Regions from separate parts of the Parasphingorhabdus pacifica genome, predicted to be linked through region 2. Evidence: riboswitches for the same ligand, from Rfam matches in the RefSeq annotation. Region 2 holds a riboswitch; the other holds the start of a gene.
What was found. Region 2 has a riboswitch for cobalamin ahead of ACYVAN_RS20790 (ABC transporter substrate-binding protein). Riboswitches for the same ligand answer to the same signal wherever they lie in the genome.
Positions count from the first base shown of each region.

Region 1: it holds a riboswitch for cobalamin, as region 2 does, so the genes downstream of both, ACYVAN_RS21715 (Rossmann-like domain-containing protein) here and ACYVAN_RS20790 (ABC transporter substrate-binding protein) in region 2, are expected to answer to the same signal.

Region 1 is NZ_BAAGYS010000014.1:330,331-339,895, reverse strand. Features, by position in the region: gene ACYVAN_RS21745 (ABC transporter ATP-binding protein) at 1-1,277, opposite strand, end outside; gene ACYVAN_RS21740 (ABC transporter permease subunit) at 1,274-2,080, opposite strand; gene ACYVAN_RS21735 (ABC transporter permease) at 2,077-3,024, opposite strand; gene ACYVAN_RS21730 (ABC transporter substrate-binding protein) at 3,024-4,562, opposite strand; gene ACYVAN_RS21725 (MFS transporter) at 4,559-5,860, opposite strand; gene ACYVAN_RS21720 (PLP-dependent cysteine synthase family protein) at 5,857-6,978, opposite strand; gene ACYVAN_RS21715 (Rossmann-like domain-containing protein) at 6,975-7,805, opposite strand; cobalamin riboswitch at 7,985-8,151, opposite strand; gene ACYVAN_RS21710 (GNAT family N-acetyltransferase) at 8,270-8,827, shown strand; gene ACYVAN_RS21705 (NAD(P)H-dependent oxidoreductase) at 8,968-9,565, shown strand, end outside.
Region 2 is NZ_BAAGYS010000014.1:133,957-143,521, forward strand. Features, by position in the region: gene ACYVAN_RS20780 (putative bifunctional diguanylate cyclase/phosphodiesterase) at 1-570, shown strand, start outside; gene ACYVAN_RS20785 (MSMEG_6728 family protein) at 651-1,124, opposite strand; cobalamin riboswitch at 1,392-1,575, shown strand; gene ACYVAN_RS20790 (ABC transporter substrate-binding protein) at 1,675-2,667, shown strand; gene ACYVAN_RS20795 (FecCD family ABC transporter permease) at 2,664-3,719, shown strand; gene ACYVAN_RS20800 (ABC transporter ATP-binding protein) at 3,719-4,498, shown strand; gene ACYVAN_RS20805 (hypothetical protein) at 4,609-4,890, shown strand; gene ACYVAN_RS20810 (hypothetical protein) at 4,937-5,107, opposite strand; gene ACYVAN_RS20815 (ion channel) at 5,114-6,142, opposite strand; gene ACYVAN_RS20820 (GNAT family N-acetyltransferase) at 6,435-7,028, shown strand; gene ACYVAN_RS20825 (DUF4185 domain-containing protein) at 7,108-8,226, opposite strand; gene ACYVAN_RS20830 (hypothetical protein) at 8,362-9,102, shown strand; gene ACYVAN_RS20835 (hypothetical protein) at 9,111-9,341, shown strand; gene ACYVAN_RS20840 (SgcJ/EcaC family oxidoreductase) at 9,416-9,565, shown strand, end outside.

The sequences.
Region 1 (9,565 bases), 200 kb from region 2:
GCCAGGAGCGCGCGGGCGAGAGCGGCGCGCTGCAATTGGCCCCCGGAAAGCTCGTGCGGAAGGCGGTCGGTCTGCTCGGTCCGCAACCCCAGCGCCGCCAACATCCCCGCCGCATCTCGCCGGGCTTCGGCGCGGGTGGACGCCAGCAGCAATTCCGCGGTTCTCGCTACCTGCTCGGTCACAGGCCTGCGCGGGTCGAACGACGCGCGCGCGTCCTGGTGCACGTACTGGATGCGTCTACGCTGCTCGCGGCTCCGCTCCCGTGCGGTCGCGGCCAGCTCGACGCCGTCGAGCACGATGCGGCCGGTGTGTGGACGGGAGATGCCCGCCAGGCATCGGCCGAGGGTGGTCTTTCCCGCTCCGGACCGTCCGACGATGACCGCGCACCGTCCCGCTCGCGCGGTCAGGTCGATATCGCCGAGCAGCCTGGTGCCGTTCTTGGCCGTCCGGCCGAGCTGGTGGGTATGCAGCACCACGTCCGGCAGGTCCGAGTGGTCGTCCGAATACGTCTCCAGCCGGGGTTCGGCTGCCAGGACCGCACGGGTGTGCTCGTGCGCGGGCGCGTGCAGCGGCCGGGTGCCCGGCCCGTGCTCGACCACCCGGCCGTCGTGGAGCACCAGCACCTCGTGCGCCAGCCGCCGTGCGAGCGGCAGGTCGTGGGTCAACAGCACCAGCGCTGTTCCGGCCGAGACGAGATCGGCCAGCATGTCGGCGGTTTCGGCCTTCGTCGTGGTGTCCAGCCCGGTGGTGGGTTCGTCGAGGACGACGACCTCCGGGCGGGTGATCAGCGCTTGGGCCAGTGCGACCCGCTGTTGCTGGCCTCCGGAGAGCTGGTGCGGAAACCGGCGGAGCAGGTCCCCGTCCGGTACGAGCTGTGCGGACCGGAGCGCTTCGGCGACTGCCGAATCCTGCTCGGTCCGGGAGCCGTACCGCAACTTCGCCAGTTCGCGCAGCACCTTCCCGACCCGGCGCACCGGGTTGAGCACGGCGGCGGGATGCTGCGGCAGCGAGGAGATCTTCCCGGCACGTGTCCGGCGGCGTCGCGCATCGGTACGGCCGAGCAGTTCGGTGCCGTGCAGCTCGACGCTGCCGGTCAGCGCGACACCGGAGCCGCTCTCACCCTGCAGGGCGCTGCCGAGGGTGGTCTTCCCGCTGCCGGATCGGCCGACGACGGCGATGACGTGCCCTGCCGTTAGGTCCACGTCAATGCCGTCCAGCAGCACGTGCTCGCCCGCACGGGCGCCGAGCCCGCGGGCGGTGAGGACCGGTTCGCTCATGTCCGCACCACGCTCCGGTCGGCAGTCGTCCGGTCGACGACGAGGTTGACTCCCGTGCACAGCGCCACCAGCAGCAGCGCGGGCACCAGGACGGCCAGGGGTTGGAGGAACAGCGCTTCCCGATTGCGTTCGACGAGCACCGCCCAGTCGCTGGTCGCCGGTGCCAGGCCGACACCGAGGAAGTTCGCCGACGCCATCAGGTGCAGCACCAGGATCAGGCGACTACCCATGTCGACCCGCACCGGCCCGAGCACAGCTCGTCCGGTGTGGACGAGGTGAATGCGCCACCACGATTCCCCCTGCATGATCATGGCCTCGACGACCGTGCGGCAGTCGGGAGCGAGCGCGGCGCTGCGGGCGATCCGGACCACCGCGGGCAGCTGCAGCGTGGCAACCGCGAGCACGAGCGCGGTCACCCCCTGCCTGCCGGTCGCGGCCAGTACCAGGAGCACGAGCAGCCCTGGCAGCGCGAGCAGCATGTCCATTCCGTGCAGCATCGCCTCGTCGAGCCATCGCCGGCGTTGCCCGACCGAGATCAATGCGAACGGAACACCCACGAGGTAGGTCAGTGCCAGCGACAGCACGGTCAACGACACCACAGAGAACCCTCCGGTGAGCGCCAGCGCCAGCACGTCCCGCCCGAGCACATCGGTGCCCAGCACGTGATCGGCCGCCGGCGGCAGGAGGGGAGCGGATTCGGATCGCGTCGACCCGGCGAACGACCATCCGAGCACCGCCGCGAACAGCGGGACTCCCAGCAGTGCCCACCCGGCGAGTGCGGTTATCGAGCCCCTCTTGCTCATGCCAGCGCCTCCCGTTGCGGGACCAGCCGGCGCGAGGCCACATCGGCGAGCACGTTGACCAGCACCGTCGTGCAGACGAACACGAGCGCGCAACCCTGCACGACCGGCAGGTCACGGGCTTTGACGGCCTCGACGAACGTGGAGCCCACCCCTGGCAGGGCGAACAGTGCTTCCACGACGACGACACCCCCGAGCAGGCCATCCACCGCCCGGGCGAGCTGCTGCACCGACGGGCCGATCGCGTTCGGCAGCACGTGCCGCAACAGCACGGTCCGCTCACGCATCCCCAGCACACGCATGTGGGTCGCGTACTCGGTGCTGTTTGCTTCGACCACGCCAATGCGCATTTGGCGGGCGAGCGCGCACAACTGCTTGCACACCAGCACCGCGATGGGCAGGACCAGAACCGCGGGGTCGTCGGCGAGCGAGAATCCGGACAGGCCCGCGGCCGTGGCCGGCAGCCACCCGGCCTGCAGGGAGAACAGTGCGACCAGCAGCAGGCCGAGCGCGAACTCCGGAACCGAGTTGAGCAGGACGACTGTCGAGTTCAGCACCCGGTCGATACGCGATCCGGCCCGGACGCCGCTGACCAGGCCGATCAGCCCGGCCAGCGGGATGATCAGTGCCAGCGTGCAGGCGCCCAGCAGCGCGGTGTTCCCCAGGCCGAGCCCGATCTGCGCGCCGACGGGCTCGCCGGTGAGCAGGGAGGTGCCGAGATCTCCCCGTGTGATGCCCACCGCCCAGTCGAGGAATCGCTCACCCAACGGACGATCCAGGCCGAGCTGCGCGCGCAGTGCGGCGACCTGCTCCTCGGTCGCGTGCTCCCCGAGGACGACTGCGGCGTTGTCGCCGGGCAGTGCGGACGTCAGGAAGAACACGGCGACCGCCACCACGACGACCTGCAGCCCGCCGGTGGAAACGCGGACGCACGCGAACCGCAACATCAGCGCAGCACAGCGCGGTCGAACCGGGCCCATTCCAGGGAGTTTGGCGGGGCCGCGCGCAGCCCCTCGACATCGGCGGAGACCGCCACGTTCCAGTTGCTGAAGCCCCACACCAGCAGGCCGCTGGCGTCGTGGGCGAGGTGCTGCGCTTCGCCGAGCAGCCGCGCGCGTTCGGACTCGTCGGCGGTACGCAGTGCCGTCTCGTAGAGCGCGTCGAACTCCGGCGAGCGGTAGCCGGTGTAGTTGTTGGAGCCCGCTTGACCGTGCATGCGCTGTCCGAGGAACGTCGTCAACGGCAGCGACGACGTTCTGGTGTGCGCGGCGACGCCCTTCTTCTTGATCTCCGAGAAGTAGGTCTCGGACGGTCGCACCCTGGGCGTGACAGCCGCTCCGATCTCGCCGAGTTGTTCGGCGATCAGGCTCGCCGCAGATTCGAAGTAGGGGTCGGAGTTGCTGGTGAGCAGCTCGAATTCGAGGTCTTCCGCTCCTGCGTCCCGCAGCAGCGACTTCGCTCGGTCGATGTCGCGCCCGCGTTGCGGCAGGTCTTCGGGGTAGAACCGGATTCCTTTGCCGAACAGGTCGTTGCCCACCTCGCCCTGACCGCTCAAGGCGATGTCGACGAGCGCTCGGCGGTCGACGCCGAGCAGCACCGCCTTCATGACCCTGGGGTCGTGGAACGGTGGGCGGTCGACCTTGAGCGCGACCGCCTGCATCGTGCCCGTCGTGGCGGCGAGCAGTTTGGTTCGCTGGTCGTTGCCGAGCTGTCGCGCGGCGTTGGCACTGATGTCGTGCGCGTAGTGCACCTGCCCGGACACGAGCGCCGACACGCGGGCGGATTCGTCTTCGACCGGGACGAACTCCAATCCGGGCGGTTTCGGAGCGCCGGACCAGTGACCGTCGAATCGGGTGAGGACGGCGGTTCCGCCCGGCTGGAACTCGCCGAAGCGGAACGGGCCGGAGCCGACCGGAGCGCTGAAATCGGTCGTCCCGGCCGGAACGATCTCGGTGCACGGTGCGCCCCACGCCGAGGGGAATTCGAAGTTAGGCGTGCGCAGCACGAGTTCGAGCTCGGTTTCCGATCTCGTCCGGCTAGCGGCGAAGTCGACGGTGTTGAAGTTCTTGGCCGCGGCCGACGATGTGGCCGGGTCGGCGATGCGCCGGTAGCTGTAGAGCACGTCCTCGGCGGTGACCCGGCGGCCGTCGTGGAATCGGGCAGGGCGAAGGCGGATCAGCCACCGGGTTCCGGTGGCGTCCGCTTCCCACGACTCGGCCAGGCGTGGCACGACGCTCATGTCGTCGGCATAGCCGACCAGCGTGTCGAACAGGGCTTTCGCTCGCGCCTGGTCGACGAACAGGGTTCCCTTGTGCGGATCGAGGGATTCCCTGGTGCCCGCTGTCGAGAACGCGAGCCGGAGCCGGTCCGCGGAGTTGGTTCCACCGCCCGCGCAGGCAGCGAGCGGAACGGACGCCGCGACTCCCAGTGCGGTGGAGAGCAGGTGTCGCCTGCTCCAGACGCTTGTTCCTGCCGCTTGCTTCACGCCTTCGCTCCTTCTGCTCCGGTCTCGGCGGGCTGCTGATCGGGTGCCGGTTTTCGGGCGAGCAGGCCGCGGCGGTGCATGGCCGTGGTTACCAGGGACCCGGCGATTCCCACGGTGAAAAGAACCAGCCATGGCAGCCAGCGAGTGGCAGGATCGGTGAACTCGTCCAGCAGTGCTCCCACCAGCCAGCTCACGGCTGCGGCGACCAAGCTGGAAACGAGGTAGTAGAACCCGTAGTAGGTGCCGGCGAGTCGCTCGCTGCCGACGATCGGCAACAGCTCCATCGCGAACGGGTTGGTGATGGCCTGGCCCACCGTGAACAGCGCCGTCGTCACGAGTACCGGCAGCATCGACGCGGCCAGCACGGTCCAGTCGGAGCTCAGCTCGGCCGTTTCGCGGGAGGTCAGCAGCGGTCCGCTCGCCATGAGCGGGACGAACGACGAACCCATGCAGGCCAACCCGATGACGATGGACTGCCCCGACGTCCAGCGGGCACGGCACCAGTTCGTGATCCGCACCTGGAAGAACACGACGATCACGGTGGACACGACGAACACCGCGGTGATCGCCCACGACGCACCCGACACCCGCTGAGCTTCCAGCGGCAGGGCCAAGTACAGCTGGTTGTAGAGGGCGAAGTAGGCCGAAAGGGCCAGCGTGAACACCAGGAATCGCCGGTTCGTCCCCACTTCTCGCCAGCTGCCGAGCACGCCCTGTTGCGGCTCGACTGCCCGATGCGGGAGCACGAGCACCTGGGCGACGGTGAGCACAGCGAACGCGATGCAGGCGACCAGCGCCACCAGCCGGAAGTCGACCGACAGCAGAACTGCCCCGATCAGCGGTCCGACGAGGGTGCCCGCGTGCGCGAAGACGTTGAACACCGCGAACGCCTCGGCCCGGTGATCGCCTGCCTCGTGCATGAGGTAGGTGCGCACGGCCGGGTTGAAGAACGCTCCGGCCAGCCCGGTGAGGACCACGGCCACGACGAGTCCGGGCAGCGAGGTCAGGAAGCTGAACAGGGCGAACGCCACCACCCGCAACCCGCAACCGAGGATGATCATAGGTCGGCAGCCGAGCCGGTCCGCGGCCGTCCCGCCGACGAGGAACATGCCCTGCTGGCTGAGATTGCGCACGCCGAGCACGAGGCCGATCAGCGCAGCGCCGTAACCGAGGTCGTGGCTCATGTAGGAGGCGAGGAACGGCAGCAACATGTAGAAGCCGACGTTGATGCCGAACTGGTTGACGACCAGCAGTCGGGCGGGCCATGAGAGCTGCTGGAAAGCTCGCGTACTCGTCATCGGTTCGTTTCCTCCTCGCACACCGGGCACGCGCCCTGCTCGGTGGTACGTCGACCGCACGGATCGCTGACCGCGCGGCAGCGGGTCCACCGCGATCCCTTCGAAGCGGCCATGTTGTCCACTTCGGACGGCTGGGTGGCGGCGGGCACGAGCTCGTGCCTGCGGCAGAAATCGTCGTCGTAGATGGTTTCCCAGTAGCGGTGCGGACCGTCCGGAAACACCGCGGCCACCCGGGCGGATCCGAGTTCGCGCGCGCACCACGCGGCCACCATCGCGGCCGCCCCGGTGCTCCAACCGCCGGTGACGAACGCGTCGGCGGCCATGCGCCGGCAAGCGTCGGCGGTTTCGGCCGGGCCGGTCCAGTGGACCTCGTCGAAGTGCCGGTAGGCGACGTTGGACGGATGGATGCTGCTGCCCAGGCCGCGCATGAGCCTTCGTTCGGCGGAGTGGCCGAACACGCTCGAACCGGCCGAGTCCACCCCCACGATCCGGATGTCCGGCCAGTGCTCGCGGAGCATCGACGCGATCCCGGCGCTGTGCCCACCGGTGCCGACGCTGCACACCAGCGCGTCGAGGCGGTCGAACTGTCCGATCAGTTCCCGGCCGACGTCGTGGTACCCGGCCGGGTTGTCCGGGTTGTTGTACTGGTCCGGCCAGTAGGCGCCGGGCAGCTCCGCGAGCAGCGCGTGCACTCGTTCCAGCCGTGCTCGCTGCCAGCCGCCCACCGGGTGCGGCCGGGAAACGATCTCCACACGTGCGCGGTGGGAGCGCAGCAGGGCGGCGGTCATCGGGTCCAGTTCCCGGTCGGCGACGATGACCACGGGATGCCCCAGGGCCATGCCGACGTAGGCCAGGCCGATCGCCAGGGTCCCACTGCTCGATTCCACGATGGTGCCGCCGGGGCGGAGTTCACCGCGTTCCCGAGCGCCGCGCAGCATCGACAGCGCCGCGCGAGCCTTCATCGTGCCGGGGCCCAGCCCTTCGAGCTTCGCCCAGAAACCCGGGTGGCTCCGCGGCAGCGGTGTGTCCACTCGCAGCACCGGGGTGTCACCGATGAGATCCAGCAGCGTGTCGCACTTCCGCCCGCCGCGCGCGGGCGCCTGTTGGGCGAGCGTCATGGTCGATCACCCCGGTAGCAGTGCAGGTCGGTGGCGTCGCCGGTCAGCCAGAAGAAGGGGTATGGCTCGGCGGACAGGGCGGTGATGTCGGTGCCGAGCAGCTCGCGGAGGACGGCGCTTCCGGTCTGCGCGAACATCACCAGCGGCAGCCGGAGTTCGCGGCACTGCTCGACGATGTCGTCGAAGCTGGTGTTGTTCAGGACCATCCCCGATGCGAGCACGGCATCGGCCTGCTCGATCGCTTGCCGGTGATCTTCGAGGACGGGTTCGTCCCATTCGGTGCGGCCGCCCTTGAGATCGCACGGCACGTAGTCGATCCCGCGCTCGCGCAGTGCGGACAGCAGCGAGTTCACCACTCCGATCACCGCGACGCGGCCGCCGCCGGGGACGAGCTGGGCGACGGCCCGAGCCCGTGCCATCGACTTCTCCAGGGAGGTTCCGGGGGCTATCCGGACGGTCCGGGCGGCCGGATGCTGGGCGTGTGGCCTGAGATGGGCCAGGTAGGCGTCGAGTGCGGCCATCCGCACGGCCCGTTCGGGATGGGAGAGGAGCTCGTCGATGTCGCGGCCGACGGTGTCGGTGACCACGTCGTCGCTGATCTGCCCCGGCTCCACGGCGCAGGATCCGACGGCTGCTCCGATGCGCACGCTGAGCACCGTGTTGAGGTAGCTGGTCCGGCGGCCGGAGTGCTGCGCGGCTTGCACGGTAAGGAACGCCACGGAGGCGGTCGTGTCCGCCGGGTTTCCGTCGGCTCGGGCCGCTTCGATCAGCTGGTCCAGCTGGTTGTCGCCGACGCGCAGGTCGGCAGGTGGGGGAGTAGAAGGCACAGATGTCTCCACACGTGAGGAAGAAGTGGTGATGCCGAGTGCGGGCGCGAAGGATCAGCGCCTGCGGGGATCACACGACGTGTGGAGCTGCCGAGAACCGTTCCGGTCGGATGGTCAGCGGGATGATGACGCACTTGTCCGAGTGCACGGGTACCTCCTCCGGGGCTCCGCGACCCCGTACGAATCGGCACGACGGTGCGAGTCTCCTGACTCGTGGGTCGACGTCACCCCCGGCCTTCCCACCGAGTGCTCGGCAGTGGCTCAGGTGGAGGTGGCTCTCCACTCACAGTGGCGGGACCGTGCCGGATTCGCACCGGCTTCCTGCGCACCATCGCTTGAACTTTCGCATGAACTTTTCAGCCGCTGGGGGTGGAGTCAAGGCTTCCAGGTCCTAGATCACGTTTTGTCGCCAGTAGTATGCAATAGAAAGTGCTTTTCAATAGTTCGTCTACGGAGGTGGAGACGTGTCCCGGGAAGAGGTCCGCGCGGTCGGCGAGTACGAGGTCAGGCGGGCGTGCCGGTCCGACATCGAGAGCGCCCGCACGCTGATGCTCGATACCTTCTACCGCGTGATGGGGCACGGCTACGTGTCCGAGTGGCATGCGGACGTGATCGAGATGGAGGCGAGCTACTTCCGCACTCCGGGCCACGCCTTGTTCGTCGCCGTGCTCGGTGACGAGGTCGTCGGCACGGCCTCGGTGCGGGCCAGTGGCCCCAAGAGTCCGCCGCATCCCAGGTGGATCGCCGACCGCTACGGCGCGGAAGGCGCGGCGCAGATCTTCCGCACGTACGTCCGCCCCGAACACCGCCGTCACGGACTGGCTCGCGAGCTCGTCGACATGGCGTGCGGATTCATCGCCGACGAGCCGGGATACGACACGATCTACCTGCACACGAACCCGGCGATCGAGGGTGCCGAGTCGTTCTGGCGCGGGGTGGCCAAGGAGGTCTACGACGCGCGGCAGAACAGTGACTACAGCCCCGTCGTCCACTTCGAGATCCCGGTCCCGGTCAGCGGGTGATGCCCGGAAGCCGCCCGGTCCGGACCACAGAGGTTGTGGCCCGATTCTTTCGAAGGGTGTCCATCCGGCCACTCGTGTGTTCCCGGTGGGCGGGCGGATGCTCGTAGCCGGAAGCGGCAGACGAGGTTCGAGGGGTCGGCATGAAGGTGTTGTGGGTATTCGCCCATCCGGAACAGCGTTCGCTCAGCGCGTCCTTGCGCGACGCGGGCATCGACGAGCTGCGGGCGCGCGGCGAGGAGGTACGACTGTCCGATCTGTACGCCATGCGCTGGAATCCGGTTGTGGCCAGCGCGGACTTCGCCCACGATCCACGTGAGCGGCTGATCGTCGGTGACGAGTCCCGGTGCGCGTACACCTCGGGAGAGTTGAGCGAGGACATCCGCGTGGAGCAGGAGAAGCTCGCGTGGGCGGATGCCGTGGTCTTCCAGTTTCCCCTCTGGTGGTACGGCATGCCCGCCATCCTCAAAGGGTGGTTCGACCGCGTTTTCGTCAAGGGATTCGCCTACGGGGTGCGGGAGAACGGCCGCACGCTCCGCTACGGCGAGGGACGGTTGGCGGGGAAGCGCGGAATGCTCCTGCTCACGGCGGGCGCTTCCGAACTCACCATGGGGCCGCGCGGGATCAACGGCGAGGTGGACGACGTTCTGTTCGGTGTGCAGCACGGAACTCTCTGGTATGCGGGAATGTCCGTGCTGCCGCCGCTGGTGGTGCACCGTGCGGACCAGGCATCCGGCACGG
Region 2 (9,565 bases):
CGCACCGCGCTGCGCGAAGCTGCGAGCTGGCCGGTGAACGGCACCCGTCCGGTCGGGATAGCCGTGAACCTCTCCGGGCTCCGACCGACGCTCCAGAGCTTTTCCGAAGAGGTGTCGTCCGCCATCGCCGACAGCGGCATCGCTTCCGAGCGAGTGGTGCTGGAGATGGTCGAGACCATCCTGGTGAACGTGTCGGAGCGACCGAGCAGGACGATGCGCGAACTCGCCGCGACCGGGCTCCGGTTCGCCATGGACGACTTCGGCACCGGCTACTCGTCGCTGGCCCGTCTCAAGGACCTGCCGACGCAGATCGTCAAGCTCGATCGACGGTTCGTTTCCGGGATGGGATCGGACCCGTCCGACCTGGGCATCGCACGCGCCGTGGTGGAACTCGCCCGCGCGATGGGCCGCACGTGCATTGCGGAAGGAGTCGAGACCGCCACTCAGTACCGCCTGTTGCACGGTCTCGGCGTGGACGCCTACCAGGGGTACTTGTTCGCGGCTCCGCTGCCGGTACACGAGTTCCGGGAACTGCTCTCGCGCTCACCGTTGCCGCTTCCGGACGGATAGCAGCCCCGCAACTCCTGAATTCTCGGAATCCCAGTTCCAGGACATCTCCGCGCAATCGATTGCCCCGACGACCGGAGTGGTCAGTCATCGCGCGAGCGGTCCGAGACCGGCCACACGTACGGCAGATCCGATCGCACACCGGGAAAATACCTGCGGTAGTGGCCCGGGTCCTTGCGCAACAGCGCAGACTGGTGGCTGCGATGGAATCGCCGATCACCGAGCCACGGCGGCAGTTCTCCGACGAGGGCCAGTTCCTCCCGGGTTCGCACGGTGGTGGTACCGGCCGCCCGTTCCAGATCGGCAGCGATCGTCGCGGCACATGTGTCCCGGTAACCGGCCGAACACCACACGGCGCACACGTCGAGGCCGTAGCGGGCGAGCAACTCCGCGTAACCCGTCCACATCACGACCGCGGGATGGGTACGCCAGCCGTACCCCGGCACCGTCAGCGCGCGGAGGACCTGCATCGTCTCCACCCGTTGCTTGCCAAGTCGCTTGGTGTCGAGCACGCGCGCGGTCTCGATGAAGTCCGGATACGGGAGAAAGGTCTGCACGTCCTGCAGTGTGTTCCCACCCACTCCCACTCGCCAAGGCAGCGGAGAACCACCGACCGCCCGAACCAGCTGCCGTCGAAGCCCGGAGCACCCCTCTTCTCGTGATTTCGAACGCCCCGATACCGATGAATCACAGGAGAATCCGACGCCGTGCAACGCTGCAGCTTGGGCGAAACGCGCGCCGCACACATCCCGGCCCCGTCGCTCACGTCGCCACCGACGACATTGTGCGTCACATCATGGTCCCCATCTCGCCGCACATTGCCGTGATAGCGTCCGGCTGCCAGTAATAGCCATCGTGAATGGCTTGGGAATCCGGTGAGAATCCGGAACTGACGCGCAGCGGTGAGCGGCGACGAGCAGGAACACGGCCACTGGGCGAACTGCCCGGGAAGGAGTTCCCACTCGGACGACCCCGAGTCCGAAGACCTGCTGGCCACTCAGTCGAACGCGTTTCGGCTGAGCGGAAACCGTAGGACCGGGCTTCGCGACCGAGCCCCGCACGGGGAGGAAATCCGTGGCGAAAAACTTTTCCGCCTGCTGTACCGCTGTGCTTCTCACCGCAGCACTCGCGCTGTCCGGCTGTTCCGGGGGAACAGCTGCCGAACCGGATGCCGACGCCGGTGACCACCTTTCGCTGGACAACTGTGGTGAACAGGTTCAGCTGGAGCACCCGCCGCAGCGGGCTGTCGCGCTCAACCAGGGCAGCGCCGAGATCATGCTGGCCTTGGGCCTCTCCGACCGGATGGTGGGTACCGCGACCTGGACGGATCCCGTACTACCGGAGCTGGCTGAGGAGAACGCCGAGGTACCGCGCCTCGCCGAGAACTACCCGTCGTTCGAGCGCGTTCTCGCGGCCGAGCCGGACTTCGCCGCATCGTCGTTCGCCTCGACGCTGAGCAAGGGTGGCGTGGCGACCCGCGCGCAGTTCGACGAACTCGGAGTGCCGACCTACCTCTCCCCCGCCGACTGTGCGAAGGACAACAGCGGCAGCGGCGACGGCGCCCGGCACGAACCCCTGAAAATGGACCTCGTCTACACCGAAATCCGGGAAATCGCCCGCATTTTCGACGTGGCGGAACGGGGTGAACAACTCGTCGCCGACCTGCAGAACCGAATGCGCGAAGCCACCGCCGACATCGACGCTTCGCACGCGAGACTGCTCTTTTGGTTCGCCAACTCCGAATCGCCGTACATGGCAGGCTGCTGCGGCGCACCGGGAGTGATCACCCGCACGCTGGATGCGAAGAACGTCTTCGACGACACCAAGCAGGAGTGGCCGCAGATCAACTGGGAGACGGTCGCTCAACGCAATCCCGATGTTCTCGTGCTGGGAGATCTCACCCGGAATTCGGAAACCGCCGAGACGGCCCGAAGCAAGATCGAATTCTTGGAGACGCATCCGGTGGCACGTGAGATGGACGCGGTCGAGAACGACCGGTACGTCCCCCTCACCGGACAGGCGATGAACCCGACGATGCGCACCGTCGATGGCGTCGAGAAGGTCGCGGCCGCATTGCGCGAGTTCGGGTTGACGGGTTGAGGACGGAGACACCCGCGTTAACGACCTCCACCACGGACCGGGCTCGCGCGCACGCGGTTTGGTTGCCGGTGCTGGGCATCGCCGTGCTGGCGGTGTCCATCGCGATCGCCGTCACCATCGGCCCTGCCGGCATCGGCGTAGGCGACGTGTGGACGACGCTCCTGTCCCGGGTCGGCGTGGCCGAATCCGAGCTGAGCCCCATCCGCGAAGGGATCGTGTGGAACCTGCGGTTTCCGCGGGTGCTGCTGTCCGCGGTCTGCGGTGCGGGACTGGCCGTCTGCGGTGCGGTCATGCAGTCGATGCTGCGGAACCCGCTCGCGGACCCGTTCGTGCTCGGAGTGTCCTCGGGCGCTTCGGCCGGAGCGGTCGTGGTGGTGGTGCTCGGTGCCGGAGGTGGGCTGCTCTCGATCTCGACGGGTGCCTTCCTGGGTGCGGTGCTCTCGTTCGGACTCGTACTGCTGCTCAGCCACATCCTGGGCGGGACCACGGATCGCGTGGTGCTCTCGGGTGTCGCCGCCATGCAGCTGTTCTCCGCGATCACCTCGTTCATCGTGCTCACCGCCGCCGATGCGGAAACGACCCGGGGTGTGCTGTTCTGGATGCTGGGCTCGTTCAGCAGCGCTTCGTGGCCGGAAGTATCGGTGTGCGCGGCCGTGCTGCTGGTCGCCGTGCTGGTGTGCTTCGGCCACGCCCGAACGCTCGACGCGTTCGCCTTCGGCCAGGACGCGGCGGCCGCTCTCGGCGTGCCGGTGACCAGGACCCGAATCGTGCTGCTGGCGGTGACCGCTCTGCTCACCGCGACGTTGGTGAGCACGTCGGGAGCAGTCGGTTTCGTCGGTCTGGTGCTCCCGCACGCGGCGCGGGCGCTGACCGGTGCCCTGCACACCCGACTGCTCCCCGCGACCGCGGTGGCCGGTGCGATCTTCCTGGTGTGGGTCGACACCCTGGCCCGAACAGTGCTCGACCCGCAGGAGGTGCCGGTGGGAGTGGTCACCTCGCTGATCGGCGTACCGGCCTTCGTGCTGGTCCTCTACCGCACCCGGAGGCCATGATGTCCGCGGGACAAGGGCTCGACACCGAACGCGTCAGCCGGACCGCCGGTGGGCAACTCATCCTGGACGGGGTGAGTCTCACGCCGGCACCGGGCTCCACGGTGGGTCTGCTCGGGCCGAACGGTTCGGGCAAGACCACGTTGCTCCGGTTGCTTTCCGGGGTTCTCGGTCCGAGCTCCGGCGTGGTTTACCTGGACGGGCGGCCGTTGAACGAGCTGGCGCGCAAGACCATCGCCCGGCGGGTGGCCGTCGTCGAGCAGCAGGCGGACACCCAGGTGGATCTCAACGTGCTCGACATCGTCCGGCTGGGGCGGATTCCGCACCGCAAAGCCTGGGCCGCGCCCTCGGGAGAGGACGCGGCCGCTGTGCGTTCGGCGCTCGCCCGGACCGACTTGGAAGGCAAAACCGACCGCTCCTGGCGGACGCTGTCCGGCGGAGAGCGCCAACGCGTGCAGATCGCCCGCGCTCTGGCGCAACAGCCCCGCGAACTGCTCCTCGACGAACCGACGAACCATCTGGACATCCAATACCAGCTCGACCTGCTCAACCTGGTGACGAACCTGCCGTTGACCGCGATCATCGCCTTGCACGACCTCAACCTGGCCGCGATGCACTGCGACCAGCTCTTCGTGCTGCGAGAAGGCCGAGTGGTCGCGGGGGGAACTCCCGGGGAAGTGCTCACCGAGGATCTGCTGGTGGACGTCTACGGTGTGCGGACCGAGATCACCCCGGTCGGCCCCGGCGGTCGCCCGCACATCCGTTTCCTCGGCACCACCTGAGCGGCACGGAGCCCGCGGACCACGCCCGGCGGCGGGTGCGCGGGTTTGCTCCGCCACGAGTTTCGGGTAGGTCCTCGGACAGGATGAACGTCGGCCCTGTGGAGGTAGCGATGGCTGAGCAGGTGAAGGTACTCGCGCTCGGCGAGCACCGGTTCGCCGCCGAGGTCCACGAGGCGAACGAAACCACCCACCACGAGGTCCGGTCCTCCCAGAAACTGCTCGATGACCTGGCCATACCGGAACCGGACGAGCAGCAGCTCGTGGCCGAATCCGTGAAGTACCTGCTGCAGAAGGTTCCGGTGACCTCGGTGCCCGAGGAGATCGACCTCAACGGTATGGAGGCCGAGGACGGCGACTATTTGGCGGAGATTCGCGTTCGGATGAGCACCTGAGGCGAGGTACGGTGGATCTTCGGAGGCCTGCGGGTGCGGTCCGCGCTCATCTTGGTGTGAGCGCGACCGCTGCCGCGGCCACGGCGTCGAGTTCCACGTCCGGAACGGCACCGCCACGGGGTTGCGCTTCGGCGACGAGCACCGTCCTGCCGCGCACCCGCGAGTCGTATTGGTCTCCGATGAACGGCACGTCGGAGGAGAACGGGATGTGTCGCACGGAAGATCAGCCGCGCAGTGCTTGTCCGATCTCCGCCGACGTGAGCCTCCGGGGGCTCACGTAGTACAGAACGGCCCCGGCGGGCAGCTCCACGCTCCAGTCCGGGTTGACGTGCAAGTCCTCGGCGCCGCGCGCTGCGAGCACGGTCGCACCGAAGTTCTTGCCGAGCGCGGCCTGGCACTGTTCGACGCGCACCGCGCCCATGGATTCCGGCAGCTCCGTCGAGTAGGTGTTGGCACCGCCCGCGGTCATCAGCTGCGCGTACACCTCGGCGATGCCCGGGGAGGTCAACTCCTCGGTGATCATGCGCGGCGTGTGCCACTGCACGCACCGAATGCTCTCGTCGACGTACTTCAGCAGCGCATCCCGTTCCATGTTCCGCAATGTGACAACGATGTGCGCCCCGGATACGACGTGCCCCACGGTGACCGCGATGGCGAGCGCATCGTTGTCGTCCCGGCCATCCACCAGAACGGCTCGCGCTCGGTGCACTCCTGCCCGCCGCAGGACGTCCGGATCGGTCAGCTCGCCGCGGACGAACTCGACGGAATCCTCGGGCATCGGGTGGGTGGGGCAGTCTTCCCTGGCGGTGAGCACAACACCGCGCTCGCTGTCGGTGAGCAACTCCCGGACGATGCGTTCGGTGCGCTCCGGCTCGTAGCCCAGCACCACGTTGTGGTGGGCGAGTTCGACATCGCCGCTGCCCCGCATCCGTCGTCCTTTCACTTGTTCCAGAACCGACGCCATTCTCGTGAACACCGTCGTCAACGTCACGATCCCGCCGACGATGACATAAGCACCCACGAGGTGCCCCCACGACGATTCCGGATAGAAGTCGCCGTAACCGACGGTGGCCGCCGTGACCACGAAGTACCACCAGTAGTTGGCAGGCTGGACGAGGGTGCTGCCCGCGGGTTCGACGAGCGCCATCAGCGGCCAGCTCGTGATGAACACGGACATGGTCACGGCGATCGGCGTCCACCAGCTCCACAGAACGGAGAAGCGCACCAGCAGCCGGAAGAGGATGGTCGGCACCGCTACCCCCGCCCGTGAGGTGCACGCACCGGGACTTCGCGCGACCGCCGGATTCGCGGCGCGGTCCCTTCATCGGGCACGCGACCTTCCGGTCCGACTGCGTACCTCTGGGCCAGCAGCATCATCCAGGCACACTAACCAACGCCCTCACCAGCAACAACTATGGACATCGACGAGCGTGCCGGACATCACCGGCGTGGTTTCGCACGGCGACGGGCCTCTTACCGCGGGTCAGAGGATCTCGACCACCGCGCGGAGCGCCCGGTTCGCCGATCACCCGCGAGTGCACCCGATGACACACTTCCGACGGTCGGTCCCGCACCGCACCTCCGGAAACACGTCGAAGCCAGACCAGGAGTTCCCGTTGACCTACGGCCATCGCCTCGCCACCCGTGCCGACCTGCCCGCGATCGTCGATATTTACAACTCCACGATTCCGGGCCGGACGAGCACCTGCGATCTCGAACCGGTCAGCGTCGCCTCCCGTGAAGCGTGGTTCGACGCGTCGAGCCCCGGTCGCCGACCCATCTGGGTCGGCTACGACACCCGCTCTCCCCAGGAAGTGACCGGATATCTCTCGTTCGACGAGTTCCTCAACGGCCGGGCCGGATACGACGTGACCGCCGACCTCGCCGTGTACCTCCACCCGGAGCACCGCGGCCGAGGACAGGGAGACCACCTGCTCCGGGAAGCGGTCGCGCACGCTCCGAACCTGGGCGTGCGAACCCTGGCGGCGACCATCTTCGCCCGCAACACCGCCAGTCTCCGGCTCTTCGAATCCTGCGGATTCCGGGAATGGGGACGACTGCCCGGAGTCGCCGAGCTCGACGGCCTCGCCCACGACGTCGTTTTCGTGGGACGACCGGTGGGCGACACCGCGCGGTGACCCACCGGCCGTCCCGATGCGTCACCGCGCGACCGGCCGCGTCACCGCTCGCGCACGACGGCCATGGTCAAGGACACGATCAGGGGCAGTCCGGGGCGCTGCCCGCGAACTGCATCGCCCGGTAAGGCCAGTTCTGGCCCGTGTGCCACTGGCTGACCACCAGGTGCAGGTCCCGCAGCGTCGAACCGGGCACGATGTACCCGCCGTAGAGCTGGGCGACGTGCCCGCCGGCGTGGCCCTCGCGTTCCCACGACGACCCCTGCAGGACCGTCGAACGCGGTGCCTCGTACAGGTTCGCCGTCGGCACGTCCAGATTCATCACGTCGATGCGGTAGTTGCCCGCATCGAAGAAGACCAGCAGCCACCGGCCGTCGACCGGCCGCAAGCACAGTTCCCCGTAGGCGCCGGTGAGGACGAGGGTCGGCGGGTTGCCCCAGGCCCACACCCCCTCCCGGAAACCCCAGCCTTCCCACGCACCGGGGTCGGTCACCCGGTCGGCGGGGACGCGCTGCAGGAGGAGGCCGCGATCCCGCTGGAACCCGGTGGAGAACGCGTAGACCCAACCGTCGTCGCCCAACCCCCAGGTCAGCATCTGGAACAGTCCGCCGAGGTGGTCTCCGGGCCACGTCGTGCCGGTGTGGTGCCAGGTCTCCCCGTTGTCGGTCGAGCGGTGCAGCTCCGTCCAGTGCACGTGGCCGAGTCCTTCGCACACCATCACGTGCATGAACATCTCGTCGCCGATGGTGATGACATCGGTCGGCAGCACCGTGCTCACCCGCCGCCCGTAGATCACCGAATCGTGGTGGTACGGCAACGCCTGGTCGGCGTATGCGCGCGGTCCGGTCGAACCGGTCCACTCGATACCGTTCTTGGCGGTCGCCGGATCTCCGAAGAGCACGACCGGGGATCGCCAACCGGGACCACCCACGCCGGCGCGTTCGAAGGTGTCGCCGAAGACGAACACCAGTCGGCCGTCCGGAGCGGTCGCCGCCGCCCCCAGGTCGGTGCCACCGATCCCGAAGTAGTCCGTCAACCCAGGTCCGGTGAGGTCCTTGACCTTGCGCACCGCCGTCACATCCTTTCCCGATCGCCCTTGGTGATCACGCGCCGCGTTGGTAACAGCGGCGGCGGTGGCACCCGTGGCCAGGTGCCGCGCCCCGCGGATCGCGTCGCGGGCTGCTGCGAATCGACGTCTCACCCCATCGGGTATACCCGCTGACACCCGAGCGGACCGCGACCCTTATTCGATACGCGGGCTCGGTCGATCGGCTGATCGAGTGCTTTTCCGTCGAATCCGGACGCACCACATCGGTCGCCGGGGAAGCTCGGTCCGATGCTCGACCACCCTCCGATGCCGGAGAGCCACGACGCGCGCCGCATGACTCGTTCCCTCCGGGACGCTTTCGAACTGCGCGGCCCGCTGCTCGGCGGTCCCGGTCTGCTGGCGAGGGCCATGTGGCCGGTTCCCCTGGCACTTCTCGTGCTGCTGCCGTTCGAGGTTTTCAGCTGGTGGGCGAGCTGCCGGGTGGGTGTCTGCCGCGATCCCAACCAGGCCGGGGAGCTGCTGTCCGCTGCGCCCGTGGCGGTGTGGCCGGAGATATGGACGAGGTTGCTGCGGATAGGAATCGTCCTGCCCGCTGAGCTGACGGTGATCACGCTGACGGTCCTCGCGCTGGCTGGCGCGTGCACGCGGCAGCGGACCGGCCTGCGGGCGTCGCTGCGCATCGCGCGGGATTCGACTCCGAGACTGGCGGTGCTGGGTCTGCTCTTCTTTCTGGCCCCGGCAGTCCTGATCGCCGTCCCAGCGGTGCTGCTGGAGGCCCCGTACTCCGCGGTGCTTTCCGCGACGGCGACCTGGTCCGACATCCTGCTGATACTGATCCTGCTGCTGACGCTCCTGCTCGGGGCGGTGTGCGGCTTTCTGACTCTGATCTTCGGCTACCTGGCCGTGCTCCCCGTCCTACTCCGGCGAACCCGCGCGATTCCCGCCATCCGCAGCGTCGCCGGGTTGGCGCTCGTGCGGTTGTTCCCGACGCTCGGCACCGCGCTGCTCGCGCAGATGGCCCCGAGCTGATCGGACAGGTGTCGACCGCCGTTGCCACCGCTGACAGCTGGCTGGCGACGGCGCTGAAGCAGTCACTCACCGGTGCCGTGTCGTTGCCGCTCGCCACGAGCCTGTACTTCGTGCGCTTCCTCGACCTGCGTCGCCGCCGGGACGGCTACGATCGCGAACAGCTGGCGGACGATCTTCGAAAGCGCGACCCCCGCCCGCCCGGGGACCACCGAACGGAACCGCAACTCCCTCCGGGGTGACGGTCGATCCGCCCGGCGACCGGGCCTGTCCACTCGTCCCGGAGTCTTCGAGCACTACTCACACAGGAGCTTCTGTGACCGACCGTCCCGTCACCCAGGAAACCTCCAGCGACGAACAGGACGTCCGCGAGATCGAGGGGCTCTTCGCCGAGTTGGAAGAAGCCTTCGCCGAGCACGACCCCGCCAAGTTCGACAGCCGGTTCACCTCGGACGTGGTGTTCACC